2 regions of the Undibacterium sp. 14-3-2 genome follow, and region 2 is predicted to be linked to the other one. Evidence: predicted binding sites of a transcription regulator. Region 2 holds the regulator's gene; the other holds the start of a gene.
What was found. Region 2 encodes LexA, which represses DNA repair genes until DNA is damaged. Its sites were predicted from a motif close to ACTGTATNNNNATACAGT; they were not measured.
Positions count from the first base shown of each region.

Region 1: the regulator LexA is predicted to act here: its motif matches at 2,689-2,706, upstream of recA (recombinase RecA).

Region 1 covers NZ_JAENGS010000001.1:954,185-960,675, reverse strand. The annotation lists gene sucC (ADP-forming succinate--CoA ligase subunit beta) at 1-249, opposite strand, end outside; gene Undi14_RS04305 (DUF2889 domain-containing protein) at 280-861, opposite strand; gene recX (recombination regulator RecX) at 1,040-1,492, opposite strand; gene recA (recombinase RecA) at 1,576-2,619, opposite strand; gene Undi14_RS04290 (methyl-accepting chemotaxis protein) at 2,778-4,418, opposite strand; gene Undi14_RS04285 (cache domain-containing protein) at 4,946-5,416, opposite strand; gene Undi14_RS04280 (nucleotidyltransferase family protein) at 5,663-6,298, shown strand; gene Undi14_RS04275 (TMEM175 family protein) at 6,470-6,491, shown strand, end outside.
Region 2 covers NZ_JAENGS010000007.1:128,461-134,951, reverse strand. The annotation lists gene Undi14_RS15575 (replicative DNA helicase) at 1-52, opposite strand, end outside; gene rplI (50S ribosomal protein L9) at 218-670, opposite strand; gene rpsR (30S ribosomal protein S18) at 697-981, opposite strand; gene priB (primosomal replication protein N) at 991-1,272, opposite strand; gene rpsF (30S ribosomal protein S6) at 1,325-1,693, opposite strand; gene lexA (transcriptional repressor LexA) at 1,927-2,583, shown strand; gene lon (endopeptidase La) at 2,688-5,093, opposite strand; gene clpX (ATP-dependent Clp protease ATP-binding subunit ClpX) at 5,312-6,491, opposite strand, start outside.

The DNA of each region.
Region 1 (6,491 bases), on a different contig from region 2:
ACCCATGATCGCATCAGCGTATTCACGCACTTGCTCCAGAGATTTTGCGACTTTCACGCCACCACCTTTACCGCGGCCACCCGCGTGGATTTGCGCCTTGACTACCCAGACTGGCCCGCCCAGAGTTTCAGCCGCTTTAACGGCTTCTTCAACAGACATGCATGGGATACCGCGTGGTACGGTCACTCCGAATTTACGGAGGATTTCTTTACCCTGATACTCATGAATTTTCATACGACTTCCCTTCAGACACTGAGGTATAAATAATTAAAAAACAAACTAGCTGGGTGATTTTGCGTTAGGCACAGATTTCGCCCAACGCGGGTAATACTGAACGACAGCCGGACCATCCAAACGCAAAGCGTGGCAACGGTCAAGCTGAAAAGGTTGTTGAGATTCGGTTGAGCTACTGGCGCCATCGCGAGTGTCAATAACATCGCCGGCAAAAGCCTGGATCGCAGCGGTTGGAAGTACTAAAGCAAGTTCCGTTAAATGAGAGCAGCCATTAACACCTGACAAGCGCTCTTTGACTCCCTGACGAAATTGCTGCATCAGATTGAGTCCAATAAGCTTTTTATAGTCAGCTTCTATCACTTCACAATAACCAGGATAAGGAACTGCCGCTGACAGCGCCTGCGCATTGACAATGGTCAATTGCAGGTCAATCGTTACACGTAATTGAAGATCGTGCAAAGCCATACCCTCCGGCCGGACGCCGGACGCAAGCGTAATATCACGGGTCTTATGATCAGTGATACGCGCGTCAAGATCCCATAATCCATCGTCCCGGGCGAACGCGGATATGCTGATCGCACGCGTATGCTTCAACGTGCGTTGTATATTGGGAGTAGATAAGGACATCATGCCTTTTAAGCGGCTTACTTTAAATTAGCCACAATTGCGTGTCGCTACCGCAGCTTCTACGGTAGCAGCCGCTCCTGCGGCGCTGCAAAAAACCTGCGGATTCTAGCACAGCTAATTAAGCAACTCGTATCTCGCATCATTTTTTTTTGCATGACGAAACCGTGATTTACTTTTGCTAATCATTGGCTGAACGTCCCGTCTTCAGGGCAAGTTGTATGGACTTACCGGAAAAACCTCTTTGTTGTAAAAACCTACTTTGCTTGAGGCGTTCATTTTGATTCAACGGCGGGTGGGGAAATTTGCGGAGCAATACCTCAACTGCTCTGGATGTCTCTGACTCTGCTAATTCGGATTTAATCCGATCCATTTCTATGGCATCTACGTTGTGACTTTGCAACTCCGCCAGAATACGATGATTCCCAAAACGCCCCGAACGTCTGTTGACCAACGAATCTGAAAATCTTTCTGTAGATAGAAAATTATTTTCTTCAAGCCAGTCAAGAATGGCATCGACATCATCCCCATCTTCTGCGTGTGAAGATAATTTTCTGAATAATTCGGCGCGACTGTGCTCACGCATAGATAAATACCTGAGTGCCCTGCCTTTAAGACTTAATTTTTGTTTCATCACGATTAAAAAAGCCGATAAACCCATTAAAAGAGGGCTTATCGGCTGTTGTTCTATCCTGAATCGATTACCGGTAAGTATCGTTAAACTGCGTCAGAGCTGATCGCAGGCAACAAAGGTACGCCAAGATGTTCACGTACCTTATTTTCGATCTCATGCGCAAGCTGCGGACGTTCTTTCAGGAAATTACGGGCATTATCTTTGCCTTGACCAATGCGCTCGCCATTGTAGCTGTACCACGCACCGGCTTTTTCAATGATTTTAGCATCCGCACCCAAATCAAGAATTTCTCCTTCACGAGACGTTCCTTCTCCATACAAAATATCAAAATGTGCTTCTTTGAATGGCGGCGCAACCTTATTTTTGACAACTTTGACTTTAGTTTCATTACCGATCACTTCATCGCCAGCCTTAATAGAACCGGTACGGCGGATATCCAGCCTTACGGAAGCGTAAAACTTCAAGGCATTGCCACCAGTCGTCGTTTCCGGGCTGCCAAACATAACGCCAATTTTCATACGAATCTGATTAATGAAAATCACCAGCGTATTCGTCCGTTTAATACTACCGGTAAGCTTACGTAAAGCTTGGGACATTAAACGAGCCTGCAAGCCTGGCAAAGAATCACCCATGTCGCCTTCGATTTCAGCACGTGGTGTCAATGCCGCAACTGAGTCAATTACGACCAGATCGACACTCCCAGAACGAACCAGCGCATCCGTGATTTCCAGCGCTTGCTCACCTGTGTCCGGCTGAGAAATCAGCAGATCATTTAAATTCACACCCAGTTTCTGAGCGTAACCTACGTCTAATGCATGCTCAGCATCAATAAATGCGCAAGTACCGCCAATCTTTTGCATCTCAGCGATCGCTTGCAGAGTCAAAGTGGTTTTACCTGAAGATTCCGGGCCATAAATTTCAACTACACGCCCGCGTGGCAGGCCACCAACACCTAAGGCGATATCCAGACCGAGCGAACCAGTGGAAACAACCTGCACTTCTTCCACCACAGCGCCATCAGCCATACGCATGACCGATCCCTTACCAAATTGCTTCTCGATTTGCGCCAATGCTGCGGCGAGCGCCTTGCTCTTTTCTGAGCTGTTTTCAGGTTTCTTATCGTCCATACATTCTTTCATTCAATAAGCAGCGGGTGGAAAGTCAAACCGCAATTAATATTAACTGCGCTTGACAGCACTGTATAAAAAAACAGTGATTTATGCAAGCGGGATTTTTATTTTATGTACATATCATTGACCAGCACCGATACCCGCTGTCCAATATGTCATTGCCCGCTCAGATATGTAGTATGCGGATGCGGATGCGGATGCGTGCCGGCAGCAGCATTTTTTGCAGCTCTTTTCATGGTTTGCTGATGATCTCCCTGATTTAGCCGGAAGACGCTGACTACGTTGGACAAATTCGCGGCCTGTTCTTGTAAGCTTTGCGCTGCAGCTGCGGCCTGCTCTACAAGTGCGGCATTTTGCTGCGTCGTGTTGTCCATTTGAATGATGGCTTGATTCACTTGCTGGATACCTGCCGATTGTTCTTTGCTGGCGTTGTTGATTTCACTCATGATGCCGGTAACATGCTTAACGCGGTCGACAATTTCTGTCATCATTGCTCCGGCCTGATCAACCAGTTTCGTTCCCTGATTCACTTTATCAACCGAGTCATCTATCAGTTGTTTGATTTCCTTCGCCGCGCTGGCGGAACGCTGCGCCAGATTACGGACTTCCGACGCTACTACAGCAAATCCTCGCCCTTGCTCACCCGCCCGCGCAGCCTCCACAGCCGCATTGAGTGCAAGGATATTCGTTTGAAAAGCAATGCCATCAATGACCGCAATAATATCGACAATTTTTTTCGATGATGTGCTGATATCGCCCATCGTGCCAACGACTTGCGAGACAACCGTACCCCCCTGAATCGCTGCATCTGCCGCTGCATGTACGAGTTGATTTGCGTCATGTGCGTTCTGCGAATTCTGCTGCATCGTGCTGGTCAGCTCCTCCATTGACGATGCGGTTTCCTCAAGTGATCCCGCCTGGGATTCTGTTCTGGAGGACAGATCCATATTCCCGCTGGCAATTTCGGTAGAAGCAGTGACGATGGTATCCGTGCTATCTCGAACCTCGGCCACAATTTTCCGCAAACCTTCGTTCATATCTTTTAATGCCATCACCAACTGACCTGTCTCATCGCTGGAATCAATACGAATATCACTCGTCAGATCACCATCTGCCACACGGCGTGCAAGCACTACTGCTGAATTTAATGGCCGGGTGATACCTATGGTCAGATACCATGCACAAAAACTACCTATCAGCAAAAACAAGACGATCAGAGTCGTAATAAGAATGCGGCTGCTAGCCGCAATGGCATCGACTTCCTTACTGAGATGATCCACCTCTTCCTTCTGAAAATTAAGATAATCGAGTAAGGCTTTTTGAAATGCGTCAGACATTGGTATGAATTTTTCAAACAGTTTATTCATCTCCTCTGTCTGGCCTTCTTTTTTGGCCTTTAAAATCTGGTCTCTGGTGATGACGTAGGACTTACGTACAACAACGATATTTTCCAGAAGTTGTTTTTCGTCAGGCGTATCGACGTTACTTTCCAGGTATTTTTGAATTTCATTATTTCGTGTGGTTGACGTCTTAACGTCCGCAGAAAAAAAATCGCCTAATGATTCATCAGAACTTTTAACAACCGCCAAAGTACGCTTTAAGCCCGCAACCGTCACCCTGTACCACTCCTCTGTTAAGCGCTCTTTTTTTAAAGGCTCCTGCATCATCGCCCTCGTACTACTCGCCACCTCGTTCAGTCGCCAAAGACCTATGCATGAAGATATGGTTGCCAATAAAAGTACTATCCCAAAACCAAAACCGAGTCGCGTACCGATAGGCAGATCTTTAATTTTCATCTTATCCTCACAAGTTAACTGAGCAGAGCGAAACTGGTTACAAAAGCTGATGACTGAGCAGATCACAACGGCAACAGGCATACTGTCATTGCTCATATTACGCCTTGATATCGCTATAAAAAACTAATACGTGCAAACATCAAACAAACGTCTGTTCTTCCTGTGTATTTTTACGACAAGCCATACGAAACAATGACACTTTTATTTCATACAACTAGCGTAACGGATAACGAGAAGTCAAAACTCACTCCATTGGGAAAAATCAAATTAACAATAAAGCTGTGTGAGGAAGTTCAGTTTCAGACTGAGAGTGAAATGCAAGGCTGCCAGTACCCGGCAACAGAAACAGCGCAGACTATTCAGAAGCGTTTCTGTTCCCAAAAGTAGCTAAACAATTTGGAAGTGTTGAAAAGAATTTGATGCATCAGACTGGCCGCGTTGATGCATCGCAAAATTGACGGCCAATCTGAAAAAAAAGAGGTACAAGCGCAGTATTACGAATTACAAAAAAAGAGAAAACCTCAGAATTATTTATAAATTCCACAGGCAAAGTACACGTCATCGACGCGCTCAACATAAGTACTTTTTTGTTCCAATGCTTTGGTCACAGGATTTGGCCATCTGTAATCAACCCAGCCCTTACCTTCTTTACTGGCGGCGACATCATTGATTTTTTTAACAAAGAAAACACCATCGCCATCACGCAATTCTCCCAGCGGCTTACCTAATAATTTAGGATTGCCGCCATGCGCCAAAGTCACGCCACCTGGTTTCACCGAGCCTGCAAAAACATAAAGATCTTTGTAGATGAACTGCCCCTTAGGATCGTTCACCGCAGCATAGGTTTTTTCAGGACCATTGGCTTTATAAAAAGCGATGACTTTTTTGATCATTTCTGTTGCTTCCTGTGCTGTCGCACGATCTGCGGCAACAGCCGCTCCGTGGGCAAGCAATGACAGGGAACAGGCGAAAAGAATACTTTTTAAAAATTGTCTCATGTTGACTCCGTTATATGTTTTTAAGTTTATGTGCTCAGACACGTCTGCTATGCAGCAATATGAATACTGCTGAAACGCCAGAAAATACCTCAGCGGATACCGGTCTGCTTTACAAAGTGCTCTGTCACGCAAAAAACAATAACAGATTTCTTTATGGCAATGTGAGTGAAATACTGATAGCACGATTAAAATTTATTTGTTCTCTTTCTCTTTGGACTTCGCGCAACAAAGAGCAAGGCAAGACAAATGAAACTCCGAGAAATTCCCGTTCACTTTTTGCCATTGGCATTACCGCCTGCTAATAGCATCAGCAATATGAATATCAATACAAAAATAAAAGACTGGATCAAGGACGATCCTATGCGTTGGCAAGCATTAGAAATTGCTGCTGCGCTAGAGCTGAAAGACTGGTGTCTGGCGGCGGGTTTTGTGCGCAACTTAGTCTGGGATAAACTGCATCATTATCCGCAACCAACACCTTTATCAGATATTGACCTGATTTACTTTGACCCATCGGATATCTCTCCCGAACGAGATGCATACTTTGAAACGTCATTACGCTCACGATCAGCACTGAACTGGTCAGTTAAAAATCAAGCCAGAATGCACTTACGGAATAATGATCATCCCTATCTGAATACTCTCGATGCAATGTCGTACTGGGTAGAAATTGAAACCGCAGTCGGTGTTCAGTTAAGCGTTACCGGTGAATTGCTGATACTTGCGCCATTCGGGCTGAACGGACTGAGTCAACTGACAATCACACTAAACGATACGCGTCCGAAGCCTGCAGATTTTCTCGCCAGAATCACCAAAAAAAGATGGCTGGAAACATGGCCGCAGTTAAAGCTTATCAACAACAGTTTGCTGACAGATATATAGATGCTCTCAGCGTGCCGATACAACAAGCTCCCGACAGTGAGTCACCGTAACTGAAACACAATGTCGCGTTTGCAGTAAGATAAGTCAGCATCGGCCTGATCAGGCGTGAAACGGTTCATCCGAACTGGCGTTTCATTCACAACAAATACTTGTTTTTTATCTGGAGAATCCGTGGGGAAAAATCGCCTGGAAG
Region 2 (6,491 bases):
AATGGGGGGGGACGCGAATCGCATCAAGTTGTGGATCAGTAGCGGCTTTCATGGCGCGCATTATACCTGCTAAATCAAATTACAAATAACGACTAAAGGCGACAAAGTACGGTGTGAACAATAAACATCAATAAACAAAATTGTTTATATAATTTTACGCTTACCATAAAAAAAGCCGGGGAAACCCCGGCTTTTTTTATATCTAGCTGACAGCTAATTATGCGTGTTCACCAACAACTGATACATTCACGTTAACTACAACGTCAGTATGCAGTGCAACGGAAACAGCGTGATCACCTGCCGTTTTCAACGGACCTTGTGGCAGACGAACTTGTGCTTTTTCAACAGTGAAACCAACTTTAGCCAACGCTTCAGCGATGTCAAAATTAGTTACTGAGCCGAACAAACGACCATCAACACCAGATTTTTGTGAAATCTGAACTGTAGAACCTTCCAGTTTCTCGCCTTGAGCCTGAGCTACAGCCAATTTTGCTGCTGCTGCTTTTTCCAGCTCAGCACGTTTCGCTTCAAATTCAGCGATTGCGGCTGCAGTCGCACGGCGAGCCATGCGTTGTGGAATCAAAAAGTTACGTGCATAACCATCTTTAACACGAACTACATCACCAAGATTGCCGAGATTAACGACTTTATCCATCAGAATAACTTGCATATTTTTCTCCTAATACCTGTCGTCAATTACGCTGTGTGCAGATCAGTGTAAGGCAACAACGCTAAGTAGCGTGCGCGCTTGATCGCTGTATCAACTTGACGTTGGTACAGTGCTTTAGTACCAGTCAGACGTGCAGGCATAATTTTGCCGTTTTCTTGCACGAAATCTTTCAATGTGTCGATATCTTTGTAATCAACTTTTTCTACATGTGCTGCTGTGAAGCGGCAGAATTTTTTGCGTTTGAACAAAGGGTTTTGTTGTTGACGCTTTTGCTTCAATTTGCTTTTATCAAATTTTTTACCGAATGCCATTTGTGGCTCCTAATCTAGTAAATTTGCCCGTATTTCATTGATATGAAATACCAGACTTTTGCTGTTGCGATTTTTGCGTGCTAAAAAACCCGTGAATGCAATCTCAACATCTAAAGGCAGTTCGGAGAATTTTCCTGAAATTTCACCTGCAGCTTGTGCGGAAATTTCAAATTCAACCAATCGCCCCGTTCCGGCTTCCACCTGCTGCGAACTGTGCATCAATATTGCTGATGCTATTGGTATCCCAGCTGGCGTGTAACGTATCGCTGATTTCTCTATGATACGAGCCATCACTGTCAGTTGATTCACTGTTTTTTATACGACCTTTTTCAAATCAAATGAATTAAGCAGCTGGTGCTTCAACGCGCTGTGCTTTAGCCGCGTCTTCTTTTTGAACAGCTTTCATCATTGGAGATGGTGCTGTTTCAGCTTTTTTCATTTTGACTGTCAGGTGACGCAGAACGGCATCATTGAATTTGAATGCTGTTTCCAGCTCAAGCAATGTTTCTGCATCGCACTCAATGTTCATGCAAACATAATGTGCTTTAGCCAATTTTTGAATCATGTAAGCCAATTGACGACGGCCCCAGTCTTCAACGCGGTGAACCTGACCACCACGTGCAACAACGCTAGCTTTGTAACGTTCGATCATTGCAGGAACTTGCTCGCTTTGATCGGGATGTACAATAAATACGATTTCATAATGACGCATATATTCTCCTTGTGGACAATAAAAATAGCCTGCCTCGGCGTCAAGACGAGTGCAGGAAGAGGAAAGCCGACGATCATAACGCACTTTTCCGTTTTATTCAATCAATTCAGTACAGAGCTAATCCGATGGTATTAGATTGCACATAGCCACAAAATTTCCTTGCACTTCAGAGCGCACTGTATAAAAATACAGACTGTTTTTATATACAGCGTAATGATCTACGTTCACACAAAATGCTTAAGCTGACAGCCCGACAAGAGCAGATCCTGAATTTAATCAAAGATGCCATTCAAAATACAGGCTTCCCGCCGACCCGCGCTGAAATAGCGGCTGAGCTGGGCTTTCGCTCCACCAACGCAGCGGAAGAGCACCTGCAGGCACTCGCAAGAAAGGGCGTGATTGAAATAGCGCCCGGAACATCGCGCGGCATACGCCTGCTGGAGTCAGAATTATCAAGTCACATCACAGGTCAACAACTGGCGTCATCACAATCTGTTTTTTCTCAGATAAACCTGCCACTAATCGGGCGAGTTGCGGCCGGATCGCCAATACTCGCATCAGAACACATTGAAACCAGCTACCAAGTAGACCCTGCACTATTTTCTGCCAAGCCAGATTTTCTTCTCAAGGTTCGCGGCATGTCTATGCGTGACGCAGGCATACTCGATGGCGATCTGTTAGCAGTAAAGAAGACTGATACTGCAAGAAATGGGCAAATTATTGTTGCCAGGCTTGGCGATGATGTGACTGTCAAGCGCTATAAAAAAACCGGAAATTCTGTTGAATTAATTCCTGAGAATCCTGACTACTCAATTATCAAAGTAAATGAAAACGAGGAAAATTTCTCACTGGAAGGACTGGCTGTCGGGCTGATGCGAAATTGGATCTGATACTAAGAAAATCAAACGAAAATATATTGCTATCAATGACGCTTAGATAAAATCTAAATAAAAAAAACGCCCGAAAATTCGGGCGTTTTTTTATCCATACAACATTAATGCTTCACGACAGCAAGATCAGCAGAAGGCTCACTTGATCCAGCAGCAACGGGAATTTCCGCATCAACCAAAGGCTGCGGCTGACGCTCCAAAGCGATTTCCAATACCTTGTCTATCCAACGCACCGGGATAATTTCCAGTTTATTTTTTACATTGTCCGGGATTTCAGCCAGATCCTTTGCGTTCTCCTCCGGAATTAAAACAGTTTTAATTCCGCCGCGATGCGCTGCCAGCAACTTCTCTTTCAAACCACCAATTGGCAATACCTCGCCGCGCAAAGTGATCTCACCTGTCATCGCAACATCTGCCCGCACAGGAATCCCGGTGAACACAGATACCAAAGCAGTCGTCATTGCAATACCAGCAGAAGGACCGTCTTTAGGTGTCGCCCCTTCAGGTACGTGAATGTGAATATCACTCTTCTCAAAGACATCAGCCTTAATGCCCAAGCGCTGAGCCCGGCTACGCACAACCGTGCGGGCAGCTTCGATCGACTCCTTCATGACATCTCCTAAGGTCCCAGTGCGGATAACACCGCCTTTGCCGGGCATAGAAACAGCCTCGATAGTCAAAAGATCGCCGCCAACTTCCGTCCATGCAAGACCAACTACCTGACCAATTTGATTATCCTTGACCGCAACGCCAAAATCGTAACGGCGTACACCCAAATATTTATCCAGATTTTTGGAGGTAATCGTCGCTTTTTTCTCACTCTTCTTCAGCAAAAGCATTTTGACGACTTTACGACATATCTTGGAAATTTCGCGCTCCAGCGAACGAACGCCAGCTTCCCTTGTGTAATAGCGAATAATGTCTCTGATCGCACTTTCTGCGACCGTGATTTCAGTTTCTTTCAGGCCGTTATTTTTAATTTGCTTTTGCAACAAATAACGCTGAGCAATGCTGGTTTTTTCATCCTCTGTGTAACCAGAAAGACGAATCACTTCCATCCTATCCAGTAAAGCAGGCGGAATATTGTACGAATTAGATGTCGCGACAAACATCACGTCAGACAGATCAAAATCGACTTCAATGTAGTGATCCGAGAACGTATGATTTTGTTCAGGATCAAGCACCTCCAGCAATGCGGACGAAGGATCGCCACGGAAATCCGCCCCCATTTTATCGACTTCATCCAACAAAAAAAGAGGGTTGCGAACACCGACCTTGGCCAGGCTCTGCAAAATTTTTCCAGGCATAGAGCCTATGTAAGTGCGACGATGTCCACGAATCTCTGCCTCGTCACGCACACCACCAAGCGCCATGCGAACGAACTTGCGATTTGTTGCCCGGGCAATCGACTGACCGAGAGACGTTTTACCTACACCCGGAGGTCCAACCAGACACAGAATCGGAGCTTTTAACTTATCTACGCGTTGCTGAACAGCAAGATACTCGAGAATGCGCTCTTTAACCTTATCTAAACCGTAATGCTCATCCTCCAGAACCTTCTCAGCGTTCGTCAGATCATTATTTACTTTGGATTTTTTCTTCCAAGGCAAACCAACAATAGTATCAATATAATTTCTGACAACTGTTGCCTCTGCAGACATCGGTGACATCATTTTGAGTTTTTTCAACTCATTAAGAGCCTTGTCGCGAGCTTCTTTCGGCATTTTGGCAGCAATGATTTTTTTCTCAAGTTCATCGATATCTGCACCCTCTTCGCCTTCGCCCAGCTCTTTCTGAATCGCTTTCACTTGTTCGTTCAGATAGTACTCACGCTGCGATTTCTCCATCTGACGCTTCACGCGACCACGGATACGTTTTTCCACCTGCAAGATATCGAGCTCGCCTTCAAGTTGCCCAAGCAGATGTTCAAGCCTTTTGGCTACACTGAAAATTTCCAGGATCACTTGCTTTTGCTCCAATTTCAGAGGCAAGTGTGCCGCAATCGTATCCGCAAGACGACCGGCGTCGTCAATGCCAGAGAGAGAGGCAAGAATTTCAGGTGGGATTTTTTTGTTCAGTTTTACGTATTGATCAAACTGTTGAACAATTGCACGACGCATCGCCTCAACTTCGGAATCATCTTCCTCAACTGCTGCAACCGGCGTCACTTCAGCACTGAAGTGTGATTCAGAATCATGAATCTGGTGAATGCGGGCGCGCTGCGCCCCTTCAACCAATACTTTTACTGTGCCATCAGGCAACTTCAACATTTGCAAAATATTGGCTATACAACCAATTTCATAAATATCGTCAGCCGAAGGCTCGTCCTTCGCAGCGGCTTTTTGAGCAGCAAGCATAATGCTTTTACCCTGCTCCATTGCAGCCTCCAAAGCCTTAATGGACTTTGGGCGCCCCACAAACAGCGGAATAACCATATGGGGAAATACAACCACGTCACGTAATGGCAGCAGCGGCAGTTGAATTTGCTCGGTAATTGAAGTAGTTGTCATGGCGCACCTTTCATAAATACTAGTTGGTAATGTTGGCGCACAAGGCTAAAACACAAGCCCATTATCAGAAAAAACAATAAAAAAGCTACGCAGAGAGCTCCCCCGGGTAGCTTTACGGCTGAAGCCATGTTTTTTCCTACTTCATTCTACTTCGATTAAAAAAAATGCGGTGAATAACCATAAAAAAAAGGGGATATCTCCCCTTTTTTTGCAAAAACTCAAGCTCCGGACACTTTGGCTTGCTCGTGATAAATAAGCAAAGGCTTAGCACCGTTAGTGATAGTCCCCTCATCAATCACCACCTTTTCAACATTTTGATGGCTAGGCAGATCGTACATAATATCCAACAATGCATGCTCCAGTATCGATCTCAAACCACGCGCACCAGTTTTACGGGCAATAGCTTTTTTCGCAATTGCCTGCAAAGCAGCCGGACGTATCTCAAGCTCAGTGCCCTCCATTTCCAGCAGTTTTGCATATTGCTTAATCAGCGCATTTTTGGGCTCAACCAGGATCTGAATCAATGCCGCCTCATCGAGTTCGTTGAGCGTTGCAATCACAGGTAAACGCCCAACCAACTCAGGAATCAAACCGAACTTAATCAAATCTTGCGGCTCCGCATCCTGCATCATCTGACTTGCGCTCTTTTCCGTCTGACTTTTAACGCTGGCTGAAAAACCAATACTGCTACGCTCTGATCTGTCTGAAATAATCTTTGCAAGACCATCAAAAGCACCGCCACAAATAAACATGATATTCGTGGTATCGATCTGAATGAAGTCTTGATTTGGGTGCTTGCGACCACCTTGCGGCGGCACCGATGCCATCGTGCCCTCGATCAGCTTCAGCAGAGCCTGCTGCACGCCTTCACCAGACACATCACGTGTGATCGAGGGATTGTCAGATTTACGGGAAATCTTATCAATCTCATCGATATAGACGATACCCTTCTGAGCACGTTCGACTTCATAATTACAGTTCTGCAGTAATTTTTGAATGATATTTTCAACGTCCTCACCAACATAACCAGCCTCGGTCAAGGTCGTCGCGTCTGCGATCACAAACGGTACATTCAACATGCGAGCAAGCGTCTGCGCCAGCAACGTTTTACCTGAACCGGTAGGACCAACCAGCAAAATATTACTCTTGGCGAGCTCTACATCATCCTTTTTACCCAGATGCTTCAGACGCTTGTAATGATTGTAGACAGCGACCGCCAGAATACGCTTTGCATTAGGCTGACCAATCACATACTGATCTAATAAATCGGTAATTTCCTGGGGAGTTGGCAGCTCAGTTTTCGCGCTCGCTATATTGTCAATTTCAGATACTTCATCGCGAATAATGTCATTGCACAAGTCTATGCACTCATCGCAAATAAAGACCGAAGGCCCTGCA